Regions from separate parts of the Acidovorax sp. Q11 genome, predicted to be linked through region 2. Evidence: predicted binding sites of a transcription regulator. Region 2 holds the regulator's gene; each other region holds the start of a gene.
What was found. Region 2 encodes sigma-54, which starts transcription at its own class of promoters, with help from an activator protein. Its sites were predicted from a motif close to TGGCANGNAANCTGCTTT; they were not measured.
Positions count from the first base shown of each region.

Region 1: ACYZGB_RS18655 (ammonium transporter) is a predicted target of sigma-54. The motif match lies at 2,323-2,340, and genes of this name have one in related genera.
Region 3: ACYZGB_RS18030 (CmpA/NrtA family ABC transporter substrate-binding protein) is a predicted target of sigma-54. The motif match lies at 3,329-3,346, and genes of this name have one in related genera.

Region 1 covers NZ_JBUDZG010000029.1:33,466-39,568, reverse strand. Annotated here, with positions in the region: gene ACYZGB_RS18670 (amino acid ABC transporter permease) at 1-214, opposite strand, end outside; gene ACYZGB_RS18665 (ABC transporter substrate-binding protein) at 239-1,000, opposite strand; gene ACYZGB_RS18660 (sulfite exporter TauE/SafE family protein) at 1,252-2,010, opposite strand; gene ACYZGB_RS18655 (ammonium transporter) at 2,372-3,739, shown strand; gene ACYZGB_RS18650 (hypothetical protein) at 3,783-4,115, shown strand; gene ACYZGB_RS18645 (GMC family oxidoreductase) at 4,146-5,834, opposite strand.
Region 2 covers NZ_JBUDZG010000007.1:173,910-180,012, forward strand. Annotated here, with positions in the region: gene ACYZGB_RS08835 (THUMP domain-containing class I SAM-dependent RNA methyltransferase) at 1-281, opposite strand, end outside; gene ACYZGB_RS08840 (acyl-CoA thioesterase) at 278-760, opposite strand; gene ACYZGB_RS08845 (glutaredoxin domain-containing protein) at 985-1,467, shown strand; gene ACYZGB_RS08850 (RNA polymerase factor sigma-54) at 1,518-3,101, opposite strand; gene lptB (LPS export ABC transporter ATP-binding protein) at 3,101-3,883, opposite strand; gene lptA (lipopolysaccharide transport periplasmic protein LptA) at 3,880-4,536, opposite strand; gene ACYZGB_RS08865 (thiol:disulfide interchange protein DsbA/DsbL) at 4,672-5,319, opposite strand; gene ACYZGB_RS08870 (SPOR domain-containing protein) at 5,399-6,052, opposite strand; gene argS (arginine--tRNA ligase) at 6,068-6,103, opposite strand, start outside.
Region 3 covers NZ_JBUDZG010000027.1:28,377-34,479, reverse strand. Annotated here, with positions in the region: gene tsaD (tRNA (adenosine(37)-N6)-threonylcarbamoyltransferase complex transferase subunit TsaD) at 1-876, opposite strand, end outside; gene ACYZGB_RS18040 (branched-chain amino acid ABC transporter substrate-binding protein) at 987-2,147, opposite strand; gene ACYZGB_RS18035 (ANTAR domain-containing response regulator) at 2,403-3,029, shown strand; gene ACYZGB_RS18030 (CmpA/NrtA family ABC transporter substrate-binding protein) at 3,534-4,778, shown strand; gene ntrB (nitrate ABC transporter permease) at 4,843-5,826, shown strand; gene ACYZGB_RS18020 (ABC transporter ATP-binding protein) at 5,934-6,103, shown strand, end outside.

The DNA.
Region 1 (6,103 bases), on a different contig from region 2:
CCAGGCCGACGCTGCCGCTGATCAGGGTGAGCCACAGCGTGGTGCGCGCGCCGTCAGAAAAAGCCTGGGCGTTGGAGCCAATGGGCTCGGGCAGGAAGGAGAGCAACTGGCCCAGCAGCGCCAGCGCCAGCACCATCAGGATGACGGCGGAGACGAGCGTGGCGTTGCTGCGCTGCTGGCGGGACCAGCGCTGTGGCCAAAAGGCAGTGAGCATGAAGAAATATCCCGGCCGTGCCGCTTACTGGCAGCGCACGTCTTCGTTGAAATATTTCTTGGACAGTGCGGCGTAGCTGCCATCGGCCATGACTTCGGCCAGGGCCTTGTTCCAGCCACCGGCCAGCGAGCTGTTGCCCTTGGCCACGGCGGCGGCGATGCGTTCGATGAACAGCATGTCGCCGAGCTTGAAGCCCGCGCCGGGGTTCTTCTCGGCCACGGCCTTGGCCACGAAGCGGTCGGTCACCCAGGCGTCCACGCGGCGCGAGTTCAGGGCACTGCGGGCATCCACGTCGGTGGGGAAGTTCTTCATTTCCTTGATGGACGAGACCTTCTGCACGTTTTCGAGGTAGCTGGTGCCGGTCTGCACGGCCACGATCTTGCCGGCCAGGTCCTTGGCGCCCTTGATGGCGGGGTCCATGGCGATGATCATGCCGCCCGAGCAGTAGTGGGGCTCGGTGAAGGTCACGGCCTTGGCGCGCTCTTCGGTGATGCCGTGCGAGGCGATCACCAGGTCCCAGCGGTCCTGGCGCAGGCCGGTCAGCAGGGCGTCGAAGCCCAGCGTCTTCCACTGGATGGTCAGGCCCATCTTCTTGGCCACGAGTTCGGCCACTTCCACTTCAAAGCCGGTCAGCGTGGTGCCGTTGAAGAAATTGAACGGGGCGAACTGCCCTTCGGTGGCGATGAGGATCTTGCCGTCCTTCTTCACCTCGTCCAGTGTCCGGGCCTGGGCGGCGAATGCGGCGCAAAGCGCGAGGGCGGTGGCGACAGCCTTGAACAATTTCATGGGATGGGTCCTGTACGGGGTATTTCAGGTACAAAAAATCCGGCATGCGGGTAAGCAGGCCGGAGGCTCGGGGAACGAGGGCGGGGTCATCGCCAATGGCGAAGCCTGCCGTCATCAAATGGACACGATTATAAAGATGTGAACTTTTTCCTTGACACTGCGGACAACCCCCAGCGGACGCTTGTGTGCCTATTCACAACAGGTTTAGACGGGGCTCCCGAACTTTCAGGAGCAGTTTTGTGTGCCCGGTGTCAGCGCAAGAAGGCGTCGTAGCCGGTCTTGAGGATCAGCGTGCTCACCACCAGGATGAAGATGCCGCGCACAAAGCCCGTGCCATGCTTGAGCGCCATGTGCGTGCCCAGCAGGCTGCCCACCACGTTGGCCACGGCCAGCGTCACGGCAAAGTGCCACCACACATGGCCCTTGGCCGCAAACAGCACGATGGCGGCGATGTTGGTGGCGCAGTTGAGCAGCTTGGCCGATGCCGAGGCGTTCAGGAAGTCATAGCCCAGCAGCCGCACGAACAGGAACACAAAGAAGCTGCCGGTGCCCGGGCCGAAGAAGCCGTCATAAAAACCGATGAGCACGCCGATCAGCCCGGCCACCAGCACCTCGGTGCGACCGGCAAAACGCGGCATGTGGTGCCGCCCCAGCTCTTTTTTGGCCAGGGTGTAGACCAGCACGGCCAGCAGCACCAGGGGCAGCAGCTTGCGCAGGAAGTCGGCCGAGATCACCGTGACGGCCCAGGCGCCTGCAAACGACCCGGCAAAACCGGCCGCCGCAGCGGGCAGCATGGCCTGCCAGCGGATCTGCACCCGGTGGCTGTACTGCCAGGTGGCCATGGCCGTGCCCCACACCGAAGCCGCCTTGTTGGTGCCCAGCAGCGTGGCCGGTGGCGCTCCCGGAAACGCTGCAAACAAGGCGGGCACCATCACCAGCCCCCCGCCGCCCACGATCGCATCCACAAAGCCTGCGAGCAGCGAGGCCAGGGTCATCAAAATCCATTCCATGGCGCTATTTTCGCACCTGGAGTGCTATCAATTCAGGACTGAACGGACGCGTTGGGCGCCTGGATCACTTTTCGAGCAGGCAAGAAAAAGGCGCTGGGATCGCCAGCGCCTGGAAAGTGTTGCACCTCGTTGGGTGCTTTGAATTTGGTTGTTGGTAGAAAGTGTCTCCTCGGGCCCCTCGCTTGGCACACCGAAGCGCGCTTTCGAGTGCCGCAACTGTAACGGCCGCACCCCGCTGGTGCATTGGGGGTTTCCCGCCCCCCTTTGTAGGGCGCCGGGCCGTGCGGTGGCCCTGAATCGGGCGGCATCGGTTGGCATGGCTCGTGCAATGCGCTGTAACAAATTGCGAAAGGGAGCCTTCATGCGGGGAGTCTTGCACCGGTTCGTGGCGGTTGTGGGGTTGTGTCTGGGGCTGTGTGCCAGTGTGCTGGCGCAGAGCCCGCCTGAGGCGGTGGCCGGTGGGGCGGCCCCGGCAGCGGTGGCGCTCACGCGGCCATCCCTGGTTGCGCAGGATGCCGTGAATGCGGCCCACACCGGCTGGATGATGACCTCCACTGCCCTGGTGCTGCTCATGACGCTGCCGGGCATTGCGCTGTTCTATGCGGGCATGGTGCGCAAGAAGAATGTGCTCAACACCATGGCCAGCGTGGTGGCGATTGCGGCGCTGGTCAGCCTGCTGTGGTTTGCGGCAGGGTACTCCCTCGCCTTCACGCCCGGCAATGCCTGGCTGGGTGGCTGGGAGCGCGCGGGCTTTGCGGGGCTGGACTTCGACCTGGCGGGCGGCCAGCTGGCCGTGAGCCATGTGGCGCCCCACATTCCCGAATCGGTGTACGCGATGTTCCAGCTCACCTTTGCCATCATCACCGCCGCACTGCTGGTGGGCGCGCTGGTGGAGCGCATGCGGTTTTCCGCCATGCTGGTCTTCATCGGCCTGTGGACCCTGGTGGTCTATGCCCCGGTGGCGCACTGGGTGTGGGAGCCGGGCGGCTGGCTGGCCCAGATGGGGGCGCTCGACTTTGCAGGCGGCTCGGTGGTGCATGTGAATGCGGGTGTGGCCGGGCTGGTGTGTGCCTGGTTCCTGGGCCGCCGCACGGGCTATGGCCGCCAGCCGTTTGAACCCTACAACCTGGGGCTCACCATGGCGGGCGCGGGCCTGTTGTGGGTGGGCTGGTTTGGCTTCAACGCGGGCTCGGCCGTGGCGGCCGATGGCCGCGCCGGGCTGGCCATGGCGGTGACGCACCTGGCCGCTGCTGCCGGTGCGCTGGCGTGGATGCTGGGCGAGTGGGTGGTGCGCGGGCGTCCGTCGTTGCTGGGGCTGTGTTCCGGCCTGGTCGCAGGCCTGGTGGCCATCACGCCGGCGGCAGGGTTTGTCACGCTGCGCTCGGCCGTGGTGATTGGCCTGGTGGCAGGCCTGGCCTGCTACTGGGGCGCCACGGGGCTCAAGCGGCTGCTGCGGGTGGACGACTCGCTCGATGTGTTCGGTGTGCATGGCATTGGCGGCATCGTGGGCTCGCTGCTCACGGGCGTGCTGGCCAGCCGCACGGTGGGCGGCGTGCCGGGCAGCCTGCTCACCCAGGCCATTGGTGTGGGGGCCGTGATGGCCTACAGCCTGGTGGCGACGGCCGTGCTGCTGTGGCTTGTCAACTTTGCAATGGGCCTGCGGGTGGACGAGCAGAGCGAGCAGACCGGGCTCGACATCGCCCAGCACCGCGAGCACTTAGGGGGTTGACCCACCGCGCCCTGGATGACTGAAATGCCGTAAGGAGCCGACCATGCCCGATTCCGACAAGCTTGCCATTGCCGCCCATCTGCACGTGCTGCTGCGCCGCAAGACGGGGCGCGTGACCGACACCGAGTGGATGGCGGCCAACGCCGAATACGCGCTGGAGATCGTGCGCTTTGCGCGCCTGCGTGCGCAGGAGGACAACGCGCCCGAGCTGGCCGAGTGGGCCGACCGGCTGGACCAGGCGGTGCACCAGGCGCCTACGCCCGCAGCGCGCAAGCCCTTGCTGGATGTGGCCACACAGGCGGTGCGCCAGCGCCTGGCACCACCACCGCCTCCACCGCCGCCCGAAGTGCCGCGCTACGTGGGGGGCATCCGCTGAGCGGGCCTGCGTGGCGGCACGGGCGTCAGGTCACGCCCGCCGCGCCGCGATGATCCACTCGGCCGCCTTCTCCGCCATCATCAGTGTGGGCGAGTTGGTGTTGCCGCTGGTGATGGTGGGCATGGCGCCCGCATCCACCACGCGCAGGCCGGCCACCACGCCGCCACGTCCGTCGCGCACGCGCATCTGCGCATCCAGCACGGCCATCGGGTCACCATCGCGCCCCATCTTGGTCGTGCCAACCGGGTGGAAGATGGTGGTGGCGATGTCGCCCGCCAGGCGCGCCAGGTCTTCGTCGCTTTCAAACTGCACGCCTGGCTTCCACTCCTCAGGCCGGTATTTAGCCAGCGCAGGCTGGGCCACGATGCGCCGCGTGACGCGCAGGCTGTCGGCCGCTACCTGGCGGTCCTCGGGCGTGCTGAGGTAGTTGGGGGCGATGGCGGGAGCGGTCTTGAAGTCGGCGCTCTTGATGTTCACCGTGCCCCGGCTCGTGGGGTTGAGGTTGCACACGCTGGCAGTGAACGCCGGAAAGCTGTGCAGCGGCTCGCCAAACGCATCGAGCGACAGCGGCTGCACGTGGTACTCGATGTTCGGATACGGCTGGTCGGCGCTGCTGCGGGTGAAAGCGCCCAGCTGCGAGGGCGCCATGCTCATGGGGCCGCTGCGCTTGAGCGCGTATTCGAGCCCGATCTTGGCCTTGCCCACCAGCGAGTTGGCCATGGTGTTGAGCGTCTGCACGCCCTGCACCTTGAACACGGCGCGGATCTGCAGATGGTCCTGCAGGTTGGCGCCCACACCAGGAAGGTCCACCGCCACGTCGATGCCGTGCTGGCGCAGCAGCGCGGCCGGGCCGATGCCCGACAGCTGCAGCAGCTGGGGCGAGTTGACCGCGCCCGCGCTCAGGATCACCTCGCCCGTGGCCTGTGCCGTCACCATCTCCTGGCCGTCCCACACCATCACACCCGTGCAGCGTTGGCTGCCATCGGGCTGGGTTTCGACCACGAGCTTGGCCGCTTGCGCGCTGGTCCACATCTCGAAGTTGGGGCGGCCATAGCAAGTGGGCCGCAAAAAGGCCTTGGCGGTGTTCCAGCGCCAGCCGCTTTTCTGGTTGACCTCGAAGTAGCCCACGCCTTCGTTGCTGCCGCCGTTGAAGTCGTCGGTGGCGGGGATGCCCGCCTGCTGCGCGGCGTGGGCAAAGGCGTCGAGCACGTCCCAGCGCAGGCGTTGTTTTTCCACCCGCCACTCGCCGGTGCTGCCGGTGGCCTTGTTGCCGTGCAGGCGTTTGAAATTCTCGTTCGCGCTGCCGGGCTGGTCCAGGCGCCAGTGGTCCTCGTGGCGGCGGAAGTAGGGCAGGGCGTTGTCCCAGCGCCAGCCCGCATCGCCGGTCAGCGCAGCCCACTGGTCGTAGTCGCGCGCCTGGCCGCGCATGTAGATCATGCCGTTGATGCTGCTGCAGCCGCCCAGCGTCTTGCCGCGCGGGTAGCGCAGTGTGCGGCCGTTCAGGCCCGCGTCGGGCTCGGTGTTGTAGAGCCAGTCGGTGCGCGGGTTGCCGATGCAGTACAGGTAGCCCACGGGGATGTGGATCCAGTGGTAGTCGTCCTTGCGACCCGCCTCGATCAGCAGCACGCGGTGGCGGCCGTCGGCGCTCAGGCGGTTGGCGAGCAGGGCACCGGCCGTGCCCCCGCCGATGATGATGGTGTCAAACGTGGTGTCGCTCATGGGTGAAGGGGCGGGCAATGTGGGGGTTGTAACGGTGGGCCATTGTGCGGATCGCTCAAGCCCTGTCGATAGGGTGTGTGCGAGTTGCTACATATTTGGTAGCTGTTGGGGTTTGCTGGTAGCGCGCTGGGCCTTGTTTTGATAATAATTACATGCCATCGGGGCTGGCCTGTGCTTGGCGCCCGCTTGTCCGGTGGGGCGGGCAGGTTGGGGTCCGCTACCATGCACCCTCTTCCTTTCTGCTTCTTGACTGTCACCTACCTCTGGCT
Region 2 (6,103 bases):
TGGCGCGTGGTGAACCAGATCTCCCAGGCCACATCGCTGGCCATGGCGTAGAGGTCGTTTTCGGAACGGTACGGGCGGTGCGCCAGCTGCACCAGCACGCGCTGGGCCAGGCGGCTGTGCAGGTTGAGCTGCATGGCCTGGCGCCACGAGGCGCGCAGCAGCACGCCACCCCGGCCTACCAGCAGGTCTTGCCCCGTGAGGCCAGTGATGCCATGCACCTCGTCGGCCAGAAAGCCCTCGACGCCCGCAGCGCAAGGAAGGAAAAGTTGGAGTTGGTTCATGTCGATGGGGAGGATACGCGCTCGGGCACTGCGGGGGAACCGGGCTCACCTGCGCGGGCTAACAGCAATTGGCGGATGGATTCGGGGATCAACGCCACCTTGCGGTCGGCCTTGCCGATGAAGACGATGCCGATCTTGCCGCGTGCCACTTCGCGGCCGGAGGTCTTCTCGGTCATGCAGAACACGAGGTCGAAGCCGTAGCGGTTGAAGTCTGCCGGGGCCATCTCCACCCGCATGGTCTCGCCATGGAACCCCTCGGACTTGTACTGCGCCACGATGTCGCCGACGACGATGGACAGGCCGCCCACATCCGCCTCGGGGTAGCCCAGCGACTGGAAGAAACGCACGCGCGCTTCGGACACCAGGCTGAGCAGCTGCGCGTTGTCCAGGTGCCCGCCCTGGTTCACGTGGCTGATGTAGATCTGCAGCTCGGTGGCAAAGCCGAAGTGCGGGGGGAGGTCAAAAACAATGCGGGCCATGGTGGCGGACAGGGGTAGGAAAAAAGGAAGCGGAGAGCACTAGCCTGCGCGGGGAGTGGTGCGCGGCGTGTGCCGCAGGGTGCCTGCAGGGCCACCGGTGGTGGGGCGGCTCAGCACGCCAAGACGCCATGGGTCGCAATGCGGGTTGGTGGCATAAGGACCTTGCAGGCCCCATGCCCCTTGTCTCGTATGCTCTCGGGCAGCGGATTTTACCGGAGCCCCCCATGCGCCCTTTTTATCGGACCCTGCTGACCGTGCTGGTGCTGGCCGCCACGCCCTGGGGCGCAGGCGCCCAGACGCTGTACAAATCGGTGGGCGCAGACGGCAGGGTCGTGTACAGCGACAAGCCCCCTGTGACAGGTGCCGTGGAAAAGACGATGAAGCTGGAGAACCTGCCGGTGAGTGTGGTGCCGGGCGCATCGCCCGCGCCCCAGGCGGCAGCCGCCCCCGACGCGCCGCCAGCCGCAGCCCCCAGGGGCGATGTGGTGCTTTACATGGCGACCTGGTGCGGCTACTGCAAGGCGGCCAAATCCTATCTGGCGGGCAAAGGCATCGCGTATCGGGAGCTGGACATCGACACGCCTTCTGGCAAGGCGGCGTTCAAGCAGCTGGGCGCCAGGGGCGTGCCGGTCTTGCTGACCAACGGCCAGAAGATCGCCGGGTTCACACCCCAGGCGTATGACGCGGTGTTCATGGCACGCAAGTAACCTGGCGGCGGGCGTTCAAGCAGCCCTCGCGCCCTTCAACGCGTTGAGCGCTACAGCGCCTTGCGCAAATTGGCGGGCGCAATCTTGAGCGCCTCGCGGTATTTGGCCACCGTGCGGCGTGCGCATTCAATGCCCTGCTCCTTGAGCATCTCGGCGATCTGGCTGTCCGACAGCGGCTTGGTGGGGCTTTCGGCCGACACGAACTGCTTGATCAGTGCGCGCACGGCCGTGCTGGACGCATTGCCACCGGTTTCCGTGCCCAGGCCAGAGCCAAAGAAGTACTTCAGCTCGTAGGTGCCGATGGGCGTGGCCATGTACTTGGCCGTGGTCACGCGGCTGATGGTGGACTCGTGCAGGCCCAGTTCGTCGGCGATGTCGCGCAGCACCAGGGGGCGCATGGCGAGTTCGCCGTGGGTGAAGAAGTTCTTCTGCCGCTCGACGATGGCGCGCGAAACGCGCAGGATGGTGTCAAAGCGCTGCTGGATGTTCTTGATGAACCAGCGCGCCTCCTGCAGCCGCTGCTGCATGCCCTGGTGGCCCTCGCCGCCCTTGTGGCCGCGCAGCGCGCCGGCGTAGATGTCGTGCACACGCAGGCGGGGCATCACGTCGGGGTTGAGCTGCACGATGAAGTTGTGCTGGCCGTCCCGCCCGTTGGCGCGACCAGCTTTGCGCACGATGACGTCGGGGATGATGATGTTGCGCTCTACATCGACGAACTTGCGGCCGGGGCGAGGCTCCAGGCGGGCGATCAGCGCCATGGCGGCGCGGGTGCGCTCTTCGCCGTCGCCACACAGCTGGGTCAAGCGGCGGATGTCGCGGCGGGCCAGCATCTCCAGCGGCTGCTGGCAGATGGTGAGCGCCGTCTGCACGGTGTCGGGGTCGGCCTCTTCGTCGGCGTCCAGCGCCTTGAGCTGCAGCGTGAGGCATTCGGCCAGGTTGCGCGCGCCCACGCCCGTGGGCTCCAGGCTTTGCAGCAGGCGCAGCGCCACGGTAAAGCGGTGCACCAGCTCCTCGATCTGCTCCAGGTCGTCCAGCCCGGCCAGTGCGATGGCGAGTTCTTCGAGCGGCTCTTCGAGGTAACCGTCGTCGTTCAGGGATTCGATCAGGAAGCGCAGCGCGGCGCAGTCCACCTCGGACAGGCGCAGCGACAGGGCCTGGCGGTGCAAAAAGGCGGTGAGCGATTCGTGCGAGCGGGCCAGTTCGGTGGCGTCGGCGTCGTCGCCCTCCGCATCGTTGCGGGTGCGGGCCGGGGCGTCGCCACCCCACTCGGCGTCGTTGGGCGCCATCTCTACCGTGCCGTCGCCGCTCCAGTCGGGTTCGTCGGCGCCAGGGCCTGGCGATTCGGCATCATTTTGGCCCTCTGCGCCCGCTGTGCTTGCACTTGCAGCTCCTGAAAATATAGCATCTTCAGCGCTGTATTCGTCGGCTTGCGCGGGGGTGTCGGCGGCTTCCAGGCCAAACTCCTCGCGCGGCGCCTCTTCGGCCGTGCATTCGAGGAACGGGTTCTCGTCGAGCATCTGCTCGACTTCCTGCGAGAGTTCGAGTGTGGACAACTGCAGCAGCCGGATGGACTGCTGCAGCTGGGGGGTCAATGCAAGGTGCTGCGAGACGCGCAGCGACAGGCCAGGCTTCATCACATGCGGAAATGTTCGCCCAGGTACACCCGGCGCACTTCGGCGTTGTCCACGATCTCGGACGGCGTGCCCTGCGCCAGCACACGGCCGTCGCTGATGATGAAGGCGTGGTCGCAGATGCCCAGGGTCTCGCGCACGTTGTGGTCGGTGATGAGCACGCCAATGCCGCGCGCCTTGAGGAAACCGATGATGCGCTGGATCTCGATCACGGCGATGGGGTCGATGCCGGCAAAGGGCTCGTCCAGCAGGATGAAGCGCGGCTGTGTGGCCAGGGCGCGGGCGATCTCCACCCGGCGGCGCTCGCCACCGGACAGGGCCATCGCGGGCGAGGCGCGCAGGTGCTGCACGCGCAGCTCTTCCAGCAAGGCCGTCAGGCGCTCCTCGATGGCGTCGCGCGAGAGCGGCTGGCCGTCATCGCCACGCTGCAGCTCCAGCACGGCGCGCACGTTTTCTTCGACCGTGAGCTTGCGAAAAATCGAGGCTTCCTGCGGCAGATACGACAGCCCCAGGCGCGAGCGGCGGTGAATGGGCATGTGGGCCACCGAATGGCCGTCGATGCGGATGTCGCCCGCATCGCTGCGCACCAGGCCCACGATCATGTAGAACGAGGTGGTCTTGCCCGCGCCGTTGGGGCCGAGCAGCCCCACGACCTCGCCTTTTTGCACGACCAGCGACACGTCCTTGACGACCTTGCGGCTGCCGTACGACTTGGCCAGGTGCTGCACCTCCAGGCGGCTGCCGGCCTGGGTGTCAGGGCCGGGATGGACGGGCACTGCGCTCACTTGGAGCCGCCGCCAAGGCTGTTGCTGGGGCGCAGCACGGGTGCGGCGCCGGGGGCGGCCGGCGCAGGCGCTGCAGCACCAGCGGGCGGGTCCTTGGGCGCCAGCACCGCGCGCACGCGGTTGCCGGGGGCCGGGGCATCGCCTGCCGCATTGGTGGCGGGGGCGCGCTGGCCGTCCACGGTGAACACGTCGGTGAGGTTGTTGTAGACGATCACGGCACCCGTGATCTCGTCGCTGAGCGCAGCGCCCCGGTAGCGGCGCAGCTCGGCGCGGGTGATGAAACGCACGTTATCGGCCTTGCCGTCGTACTCGATGACTTCGCTTTCGCCTTCGATGTACTCGTCGGGCGCGCCGGGCAAGGTGTCGCGCTTTTGGCGGAAGAAGGCGCGTTTGCCTGCTTCGGCTGTGACCACACCAAACTGGTAGCCATCGGCATCCTGGCGCACATCCAGCCGCGCGCCGCGCAGCACGATGGTGCCCTTGGTCATGACCACGCGCCCCGAGAACACGCTGGTCTGCTTGAGTTCATCGTGGCGCAACGCGTCGGCCTCGATGTTCATGGGCTTGGCGCGGTCGGCTTTTTCAGCGTGGGCCACGCCATGAAGGCAGGCCAGGGCCGCGAGCAGGAGGGTCGGAAGGAGGCGGTGGTTCATAGGGCACGAATCTTGCAGTTCATTGTAGCCATCCCCACGCGCCCTCCATGAAGAAAGCCCGCATCAGCGGGCTTTCTTCATCGGGTATCCAGGGCCTTTGGCGCTAAGGAGCTTGTGCCCAGGGCAGCCCGGGGCTTACTTTTGCTTGACCAGCGCTTCCACGACCTGGAGCACGTTCTGCATGTTGCCGGCCATGGTGCCGTCCGTGTAGAACTTGCCCGCCACGCCCATGGAGGGCACGCCTTCCACGCCATAAGCGTCCTGCAGCTGCGAGGCGCGGCGGACCTGGTTGGAGACGGTGAACGATGCGTAGACTTCCTTGAACTTGGCGGCATCCACACCCTGCTGGGCTACCCAGGCAAAAATCTCGTCGTCCTTGGCCAGCTTGGCCTTTTCTACATGGATTGCGCGGAACACCTTGGCGTGCAGGGCTTCGAGCTTGCCCATGCCTTCCAGGGTGTAGAACAGCTTTTGCTGGGGCACGAAGCTGGCATTGAAGGCCACAGGCACGCGGCGGATGAAAAGATCCTTGGGCGCGGCCTTGACCCAGGCGTCCAGCGTGGGTTCGAACACATTGCAGTGGGGGCAGCTGTACCAGAAGAACTCGATCACATCGACCTTGCCGGCCGGTGCATCGGGCGCCACGGGCTTGTCCAGCCGCTTGTAGTCCTTGCCCTCCTTGAACTGGCGGGCCTGGGCCAGCGCGGGGGTGGCGACGGGCAGCGTCAGGGCGGAAGCGGCGACTGCCGAAGCAGCGGACAAAGAAAACTCACGGCGTTTCATGGCAAAGACTCTCCTAGTTCAGGTCTGGGGGATGGGAGCCATGCCCCCGCAAAAAGTTCAGCGCCCGAAGTCTGACGCATCAGCGCTGGACGCGCACCAGCGCCGACTCCAGCCCGGCGCCGTCGAGCTTCTCCTTGAGCTGCTCGGCATCGTCGCGCTTGGTGAAGGGGCCCACACGCACGCGGAACACCGCCCGGCCATTTTGCTCACGCTCGCTCACGCGGGCTTCCCAGCCCATCATGGCCAGCTTGGCGCGCTGGGCATCGGCATCGGCCTGGGTGCGGAAGGCACCGGCCTGCACAAAGTAGTCAAACGGGTCCACATTGCCCTTGGCGGCGGCTTTGGCCACGGCCAGGTCGCCCAGCGGGTCGGCACCCGGCTTGGTTTCGGCCTTGGCGGCCTCGGGCTTGCTGGCAGCGGGCTTGGGGGCCGACGCAGCAGCCCGCACCTCAGGCGCAGGTGCTGCAGCCGAGGCCGGCGCCGAAGCGGCAGCCGCTACGGGCGGCGCTGCAGGCCGGGCCGGGTTCTTGCCGTACAGCGGCGAGTTCGGGTCCCAGTTCTTGTTCTTCTGCGACTCGGCGGCGTCCATGTCTGCTGTGCGCCCGCCGCCCTTGTTCAGAAAAGGCACCGGCACCTTGGTCACATACACGGCCACCGCCAGCGCAGCGCCCAGGCCCACGATGACACCGACGATAAAGCCGATGATGGTCCCGCCCGTCTGTTGCTTTTTCATATTGGTAGTAACTGCTTACATTCTGGCTGGAGCTGAAACACCCAGCACGGC
Region 3 (6,103 bases), on a different contig from region 2:
GGCCGCGCAGGCCGCGTTGAGCTGCGCACGCAGGTGCCGGTTGGCCCCCACGCCACCGGCGACCACCACACGTTTCAGGCCTGTCTGCTTGAGCGCGGTCAGCGTCTTCTTCACCAGCACATCCACAATCGCTGCCTCGGTGCTGGCGGCCAGATCAGCCTTGCGCGCTTCCAGCTCGTCACCCAGCTTCTTGGCTTGCGTGAGCACCGCCGTCTTGAGGCCCGCAAAGGAAAAATCCAGATCGCCGCTGTGCAGCAGAGGCCGGGGCAGCTTGAAGGCCGTGGCGCTGCCCTGCTCGGCCAGGCGCGACAGCGCAGGACCACCCGGGTAGCCCAGGCCCATGAGCTTGGCGGACTTGTCGAACGCCTCGCCAGCCGCATCGTCAATGGTCTCGCCCAGGATCTCGTAGCGGCCCACGCCATCCACACGCATCAGCTGGGTGTGGCCGCCAGAGACGAGCAGGGCCACAAAAGGGAATTCAGGCGGGTCGGCGCTAAGGAAGGGTGACAGCAGGTGCCCTTCGAGGTGGTGCACGCCCAGCACCGGCTTGTTCAGCGCCGCACCCAGCGCACAAGCCACGCCCGCACCCACCAGCAGCGCACCCGCCAGGCCCGGCCCGCGCGTGTAGGCCACCACATCCACATCGGCCAGCGTCTGGCCGGACTCGGCGAGCACCTCTTTGGCCAGCGGCAGCACACGTCGGATGTGGTCACGGCTGGCCAGCTCGGGCACCACGCCGCCATAGGCCTGGTGCATCTCGATCTGGCTGTGCAGCGCATGGGACAGCAGGATAGGCACGGCAATGCCCGTGGAACGGACCAATGCCACGCCGGTTTCGTCGCACGAAGATTCAATACCCAGGATCAACAAACTCATGCCCCGAGTGTAAAACCCGGCTCCATGCAGGGCCGGATGGAAAAACCCCTGCGGGCAGTCACCAGCAGGGGTTGCGCGGATTGAGGGGGCCCGACGACCCGGCGGCTTGCCTACCAGCGGTCCGACCGCATGCGCAGTTCCCACGCCCCGGCGCGCAGTTCATACACACCCACGGCGCCGTAGCGCTGCTCGCCCTTGTCGTCCCAGGTCATGGTGCCGATCACGGGCGCGTAGCCGTTGATGCTGTGCATGGCCTTGGTGATGTCCTTGGGGGCGGCCGACTTGGCTTTCTGGATGGCGGCCGAGAGGACGTAGGTGCTGTCGTAGCTGTAGTGGCCGCCGTAGGCCGGGGGCTTTTTGTAGGCGGCGATGTATTTCTCCAGGAAGGGCTTGCCGGTGGAGAACTCCTTGGCTTCCAGCACGGGCGAAGTGGCGTAGATGCCCTGCACGATGCCGCCGCCCTTGGTCATGTCGGTGGTCTTGATGGTGTCGCCGCCCAGCAGGCTGACCTTGGTGTGGTCCACCTTACGCAGTGCTTCGAGCAGGGCCAGGGCCTGGAAGTCGTTGAGGGTGGAGACGATCACGTCCACCTTGGCGGCCTTGAGTTCGCCTGCCAGTTCGTCAAACGCCACGGTCTTGTCGTCGAACGATTTGCGCACCACCACTTCTTTCTTCTCGACCTTGAGCTGCTCGGCGGCGCCGTCGGCCAGGCCCTTGCCGTAGGGGGTGCCGTCGTCCAGCGCGGCATAGCGTGCGGCGCCCAGCTGGGTGGCGGCAAACGAGCCGATGGCGCGGGCCTGCAGGGTGTCGTTGCCCACCATGCGGAAGGTGGTGGAAAAGCCCAGCTGGGTGAATTTGGGGTTGGTGGAGATGGCGATCTGCGCGATGTCCTTGGCGGCGTAGATGGGCGCGGTCTCGATGCTCACGCCCGAGTTCAGGTGCCCGATCACGGCCACCACACCGGCATCCACCAGCTGCTGGGCCACGGCCTTGCCGGTGGCGGCGTCGGCCTTGTCGTCCACCGACACCACCTCCAGCGTCACGCGCTTGCCGTCCACCGTGTAGCCGGACTTGTTGAGTTCATCCACCGCCAGGGTCACGCCGTTGAGCAGGTCCTGTCCCAGCGCGCCCAGCGGGCCGCTCAGGGGTTGCGCCACACCAATTTTGATGGTGTCCGGCACCTTGCCGCATCCGGTCAGGAGTGCGGCAGTCGCCACTGCGGTCAGGGCCAGGCTGGCCGAGAAGCGGCGCCGGTTGAAGTGCTTGTTCATGCAAAAAACTCCATATCTGAATGTCGAAGTGACCGGATGTATATGCGAGGCCACCCGGAGGCGCTATCGGGTATGCCCTCCCGCAGCATCCTTTATTAGCAACTTTCAGGCCCCGCAAGGGGGTGCCGCTGCTTTTTTGGGGGCTGATTAAGGGCTCCCGCCCTGCCCTGACCGCCCTCATGCCAGCGCCGATGGCCCCCATGCACCGCTTCGGCGCACCCAAATACGGCGTGAAAATTGCTTATGCTCGGGTCTATGAATGAGGCCTTGCGCATCGTGGTGGTCGCCCCGGATCTGGCGATCGCCGACCCACACGACGAACACGCCGTCCTGCAGGCGGAGCGGTCGCGTGCGCTGCGCATCGGGTTGCTGGAAAACAACTTCAACTTGGTGGCCACGCTGCCCGCCGATGTGTTCCTGAGCGAGCGCATCGCCCAGCTGCAGCCCGACCTGATCATCGTGGACGCCGAAAGCGAGGCCCGCGACGCGCTCGAACATGTGGTGATGGCCACGCGCGACGAGCGCCGCCCCATCGTGATGTTCACCAACGACGAGGACACCTCGCACGTGAAGGACGCGGTGGCGGCGGGCGTGTCGGCCTACATCGTGGCGGGCTTGGCGCCCCAGCGCATCCGCCCCATTCTGGACGTGGCCATGGCGCGGTTTCAGCACGAACAGGCCCTGCGCGCCGAACTGGCCGACGCCAAGACCGAACTGAAAGACCGTAAGACCATCGACCGTGCCAAGGGCCTGCTGATGCAGCGCCAGGGCCTGACCGAACAGGCCGCCTACGAAAAGCTGCGCAAGACGGCCATGGACAAGGGCCTCAAGCTCGTGGATGTGGCGCAGCGCATGCTGGACGTGATGGACTTGCTGGGCTAGTGGCATCCCCCTGAGGCGCTGCGCGCCTTCCCCCTTCTCTCGAATCGCTGGCGCGATTCGAGAGAAGGGGGACGATGCCCTCGCTGCGGGGCGGACCTTGGCTTGCATCCCTCGCCTGGGCCGCGCCCAGTTCAACCGAGGTCTCCCACATGGTGCGCCGCACAAACGCAGTGCAGCCCGGCCCGCATGCACCAGCCCTGGCCATTTCAAGCAAAAAAAGGCCGTTTGCGCCTGTCCATCTTGCCCAAGCAGCTATCAAAAGCATAGTAATGGCGGCGCCAAACTGGCGCAAAACAGGCTGGCACGCTGCTTGCATTAACCCTGGCAAGACCAAAGAAGGTCCCACCCTGACAGCACCGGCCCAATGGCGGGCCAGTGCTGACACAAGGCCCCCCAATGGGCTTTGCCATGGACAAAGGCGTCCCTCTCCGAGCCCGTTTGCGCATGCAACCCGGCCAGGGGAGGACGCCTTTTTTGTTTTCTAACGCACCGAGGAACCGCCCCATGACCGATCTGTTGAAAACCAGCCTCAACCGCCGCACCGTGCTGCAGGCAGCTACCGTGGGCGCCGTGGGCGTGAGCCCCGCCCTGCGCGCCCTGGTGCATGCCCAGGGCTCGGACGCCCCCGAGAAGAAGGAAGTGAAGATCGGCTTCATCCCGCTGACCGACTGCGCCAGCGTGGTGATGGCCTCGGTGCTCGGCATCGACAAGAAGTACGGCGTGACCATCATCCCCACCAAGGAAGCATCGTGGGCCGGTGTGCGCGACAAGCTGGTGAATGGTGAACTCGACTTTGCCCACGTGCTGTATGGCCTGGTCTACGGCGTGCACCTGGGCCTGGCCGGCCCCAAGAAGGACATGGCCGTGCTGATGAACCTGAACCACAACGGCCAGGCCATCACGCTGTCGAAAAAGCTCGCCGAAAAAGGCGCCGTCAACGGCGCAGGCCTGGCCAAGCTCATGGCCAGCGAGAAGCGCGAATACACCTTTGCCCAGACCTTCCCCACGGGCACCCACGCCATGTGGCTCTACTACTGGCTGGCCGCACATGGCATCAACCCCATGAAGGACGCCAAGGTCATCACCGTGCCGCCACCCCAGATGGTGGCCAACATGCGCGTGGGCAACATGGATGGCTTCTGCGTGGGCGAGCCCTGGAACCACCGCGCCATCATGGATGGCATCGGGGTGACCGCCACCACCACGCAGGACATCTGGAAGGACCACCCCGAAAAGGTGCTGGGCACCACCTCCGAATTTGTGCAGAAGTACCCCAACACGGCCCGCGCCGTGACGGCCGCCATCCTCGAAGCCAGCAAGTGGATCGACGATGGCCTGGCCAACAAGAACAAGATGGCCGAGACCATTGCCGGCAAGGCCTATGTGAACACCGGCGTGGACGCCATCAACCAGCGCATCCTGGGCCGCTACCAGGACGGCATGGGCAAGACCTGGGACGACCCCAACCACATGAAGTTCTTCAACGAAGGCACGGTGAACTTCCCCTACCTCACGGACGGCATGTGGTTCCTCACCCAGCACAAGCGCTGGGGCCTGGTGAAGGACCACCCCGACTACCTGAACGTGGCCAAGGCCGTGAACCGCATCGACGTCTACAAGCAGGCCGCCACCGCATCGAAGACCCCGCTGCCCAAGAGCGACATGCGCAGCCACAAGCTGGTGGACGGTGTGGTGTGGGACGGCAAAGACCCCGCCAAGTACGCCGACAGCTTCAAGATCAAAGCCTGATCGGGCGCCCCACCCGCCCAACCTGCACACCCGGCCTCTTCAAAGGATTCACAGGAGAAACACCATGGTCAGTGCCGTTTTTCACTCCCCCCTGGATGCCGCCCCCGCCGGGGTGGCACAGAATGCTATGAATAATGTAGCTACAAACGCTTTGCCAGCAGGCGCAAGAGCCCAAAAAACCTTGAATCCTGCGCCCGCACCCAAGGCAACGACCGCGCCCGGCGCCACAGCGCCTGCGGCACCTGCTGCACGCGACTGGGCTGCACTCTCACGCAGCTTCTGGCTGGCGGTGCTGCCACCGCTGTGTGGCCTGGGCCTGCTCATCGGACTGTGGGCGGTGGTGTCCACCACCACGGGCGGCAGCATTCCCAGCCCCGTGGAGACCTGGAAACAGGCGCTGGACATTTTCAGCAACCCGTTCTACCGCAACGGCCCCAACGACCAGGGCGTGGGCTGGAACGTGCTGATGTCGCTGGAGCGCGTGGCCATCGGCTTTGGCATGGCGGCGCTGGTGGGCATCCCTGCGGGCTTCGTGATCGGGCGCTTCAACTTCCTGTCGCGCATGTTCAACCCGCTCATCAGCCTGCTGCGGCCGGTGTCGCCACTGGCCTGGCTGCCCATTGGCCTGCTGGTCTTCAAGGGAGCCAACCCGGCAGCCATCTGGACCATCTTCATCTGCTCCATCTGGCCCATGATCATCAACACCGCCGTGGGCGTGCAGCGCGTGCCGCAGGACTACATGAACGTGGCCCGCGTGCTGAACCTGAGCGAATGGAAGATCGCCACCAAGATCCTCTTCCCCGCCGTGCTGCCCTACATGTTGACCGGCGTGCGCCTGGCCGTGGGCACCGCATGGCTGGTGATCGTGGCGGCAGAGATGCTGACCGGCGGCGTGGGCATCGGCTTCTGGGTGTGGGACGAGTGGAACAACCTCAACGTCAAGAACATCATCATCGCGATCTTCGTGATCGGCATCGTCGGGCTGGTGCTGGAGTTTGCGCTCATCAAGCTGGCCACTGCATTTACCTTTGAAGAGGTCAAAACTTGACCCACCCCTGAGCCGCGCCTGCGGCGCGTCACCCCCTCAAGGGGGCACCACCAGTGGCCCGGCAAAGCCGGTTCCACGGTGGTCCTCGAAAAAACCAGGAGCTCCTCATGCATGCATCTCTCACCACCAAGTTCATCGAAGTCCACGGCGTCGAACAGACCTTCAAGACGGCCAAGGGCCTGTTCCCCGCGCTGCGCGACATCAACCTGACGATTGCCAAGGGCGAGTTCGTGGCGCTGATCGGGCACTCGGGCTGCGGCAAGTCCACGCTCTTGAA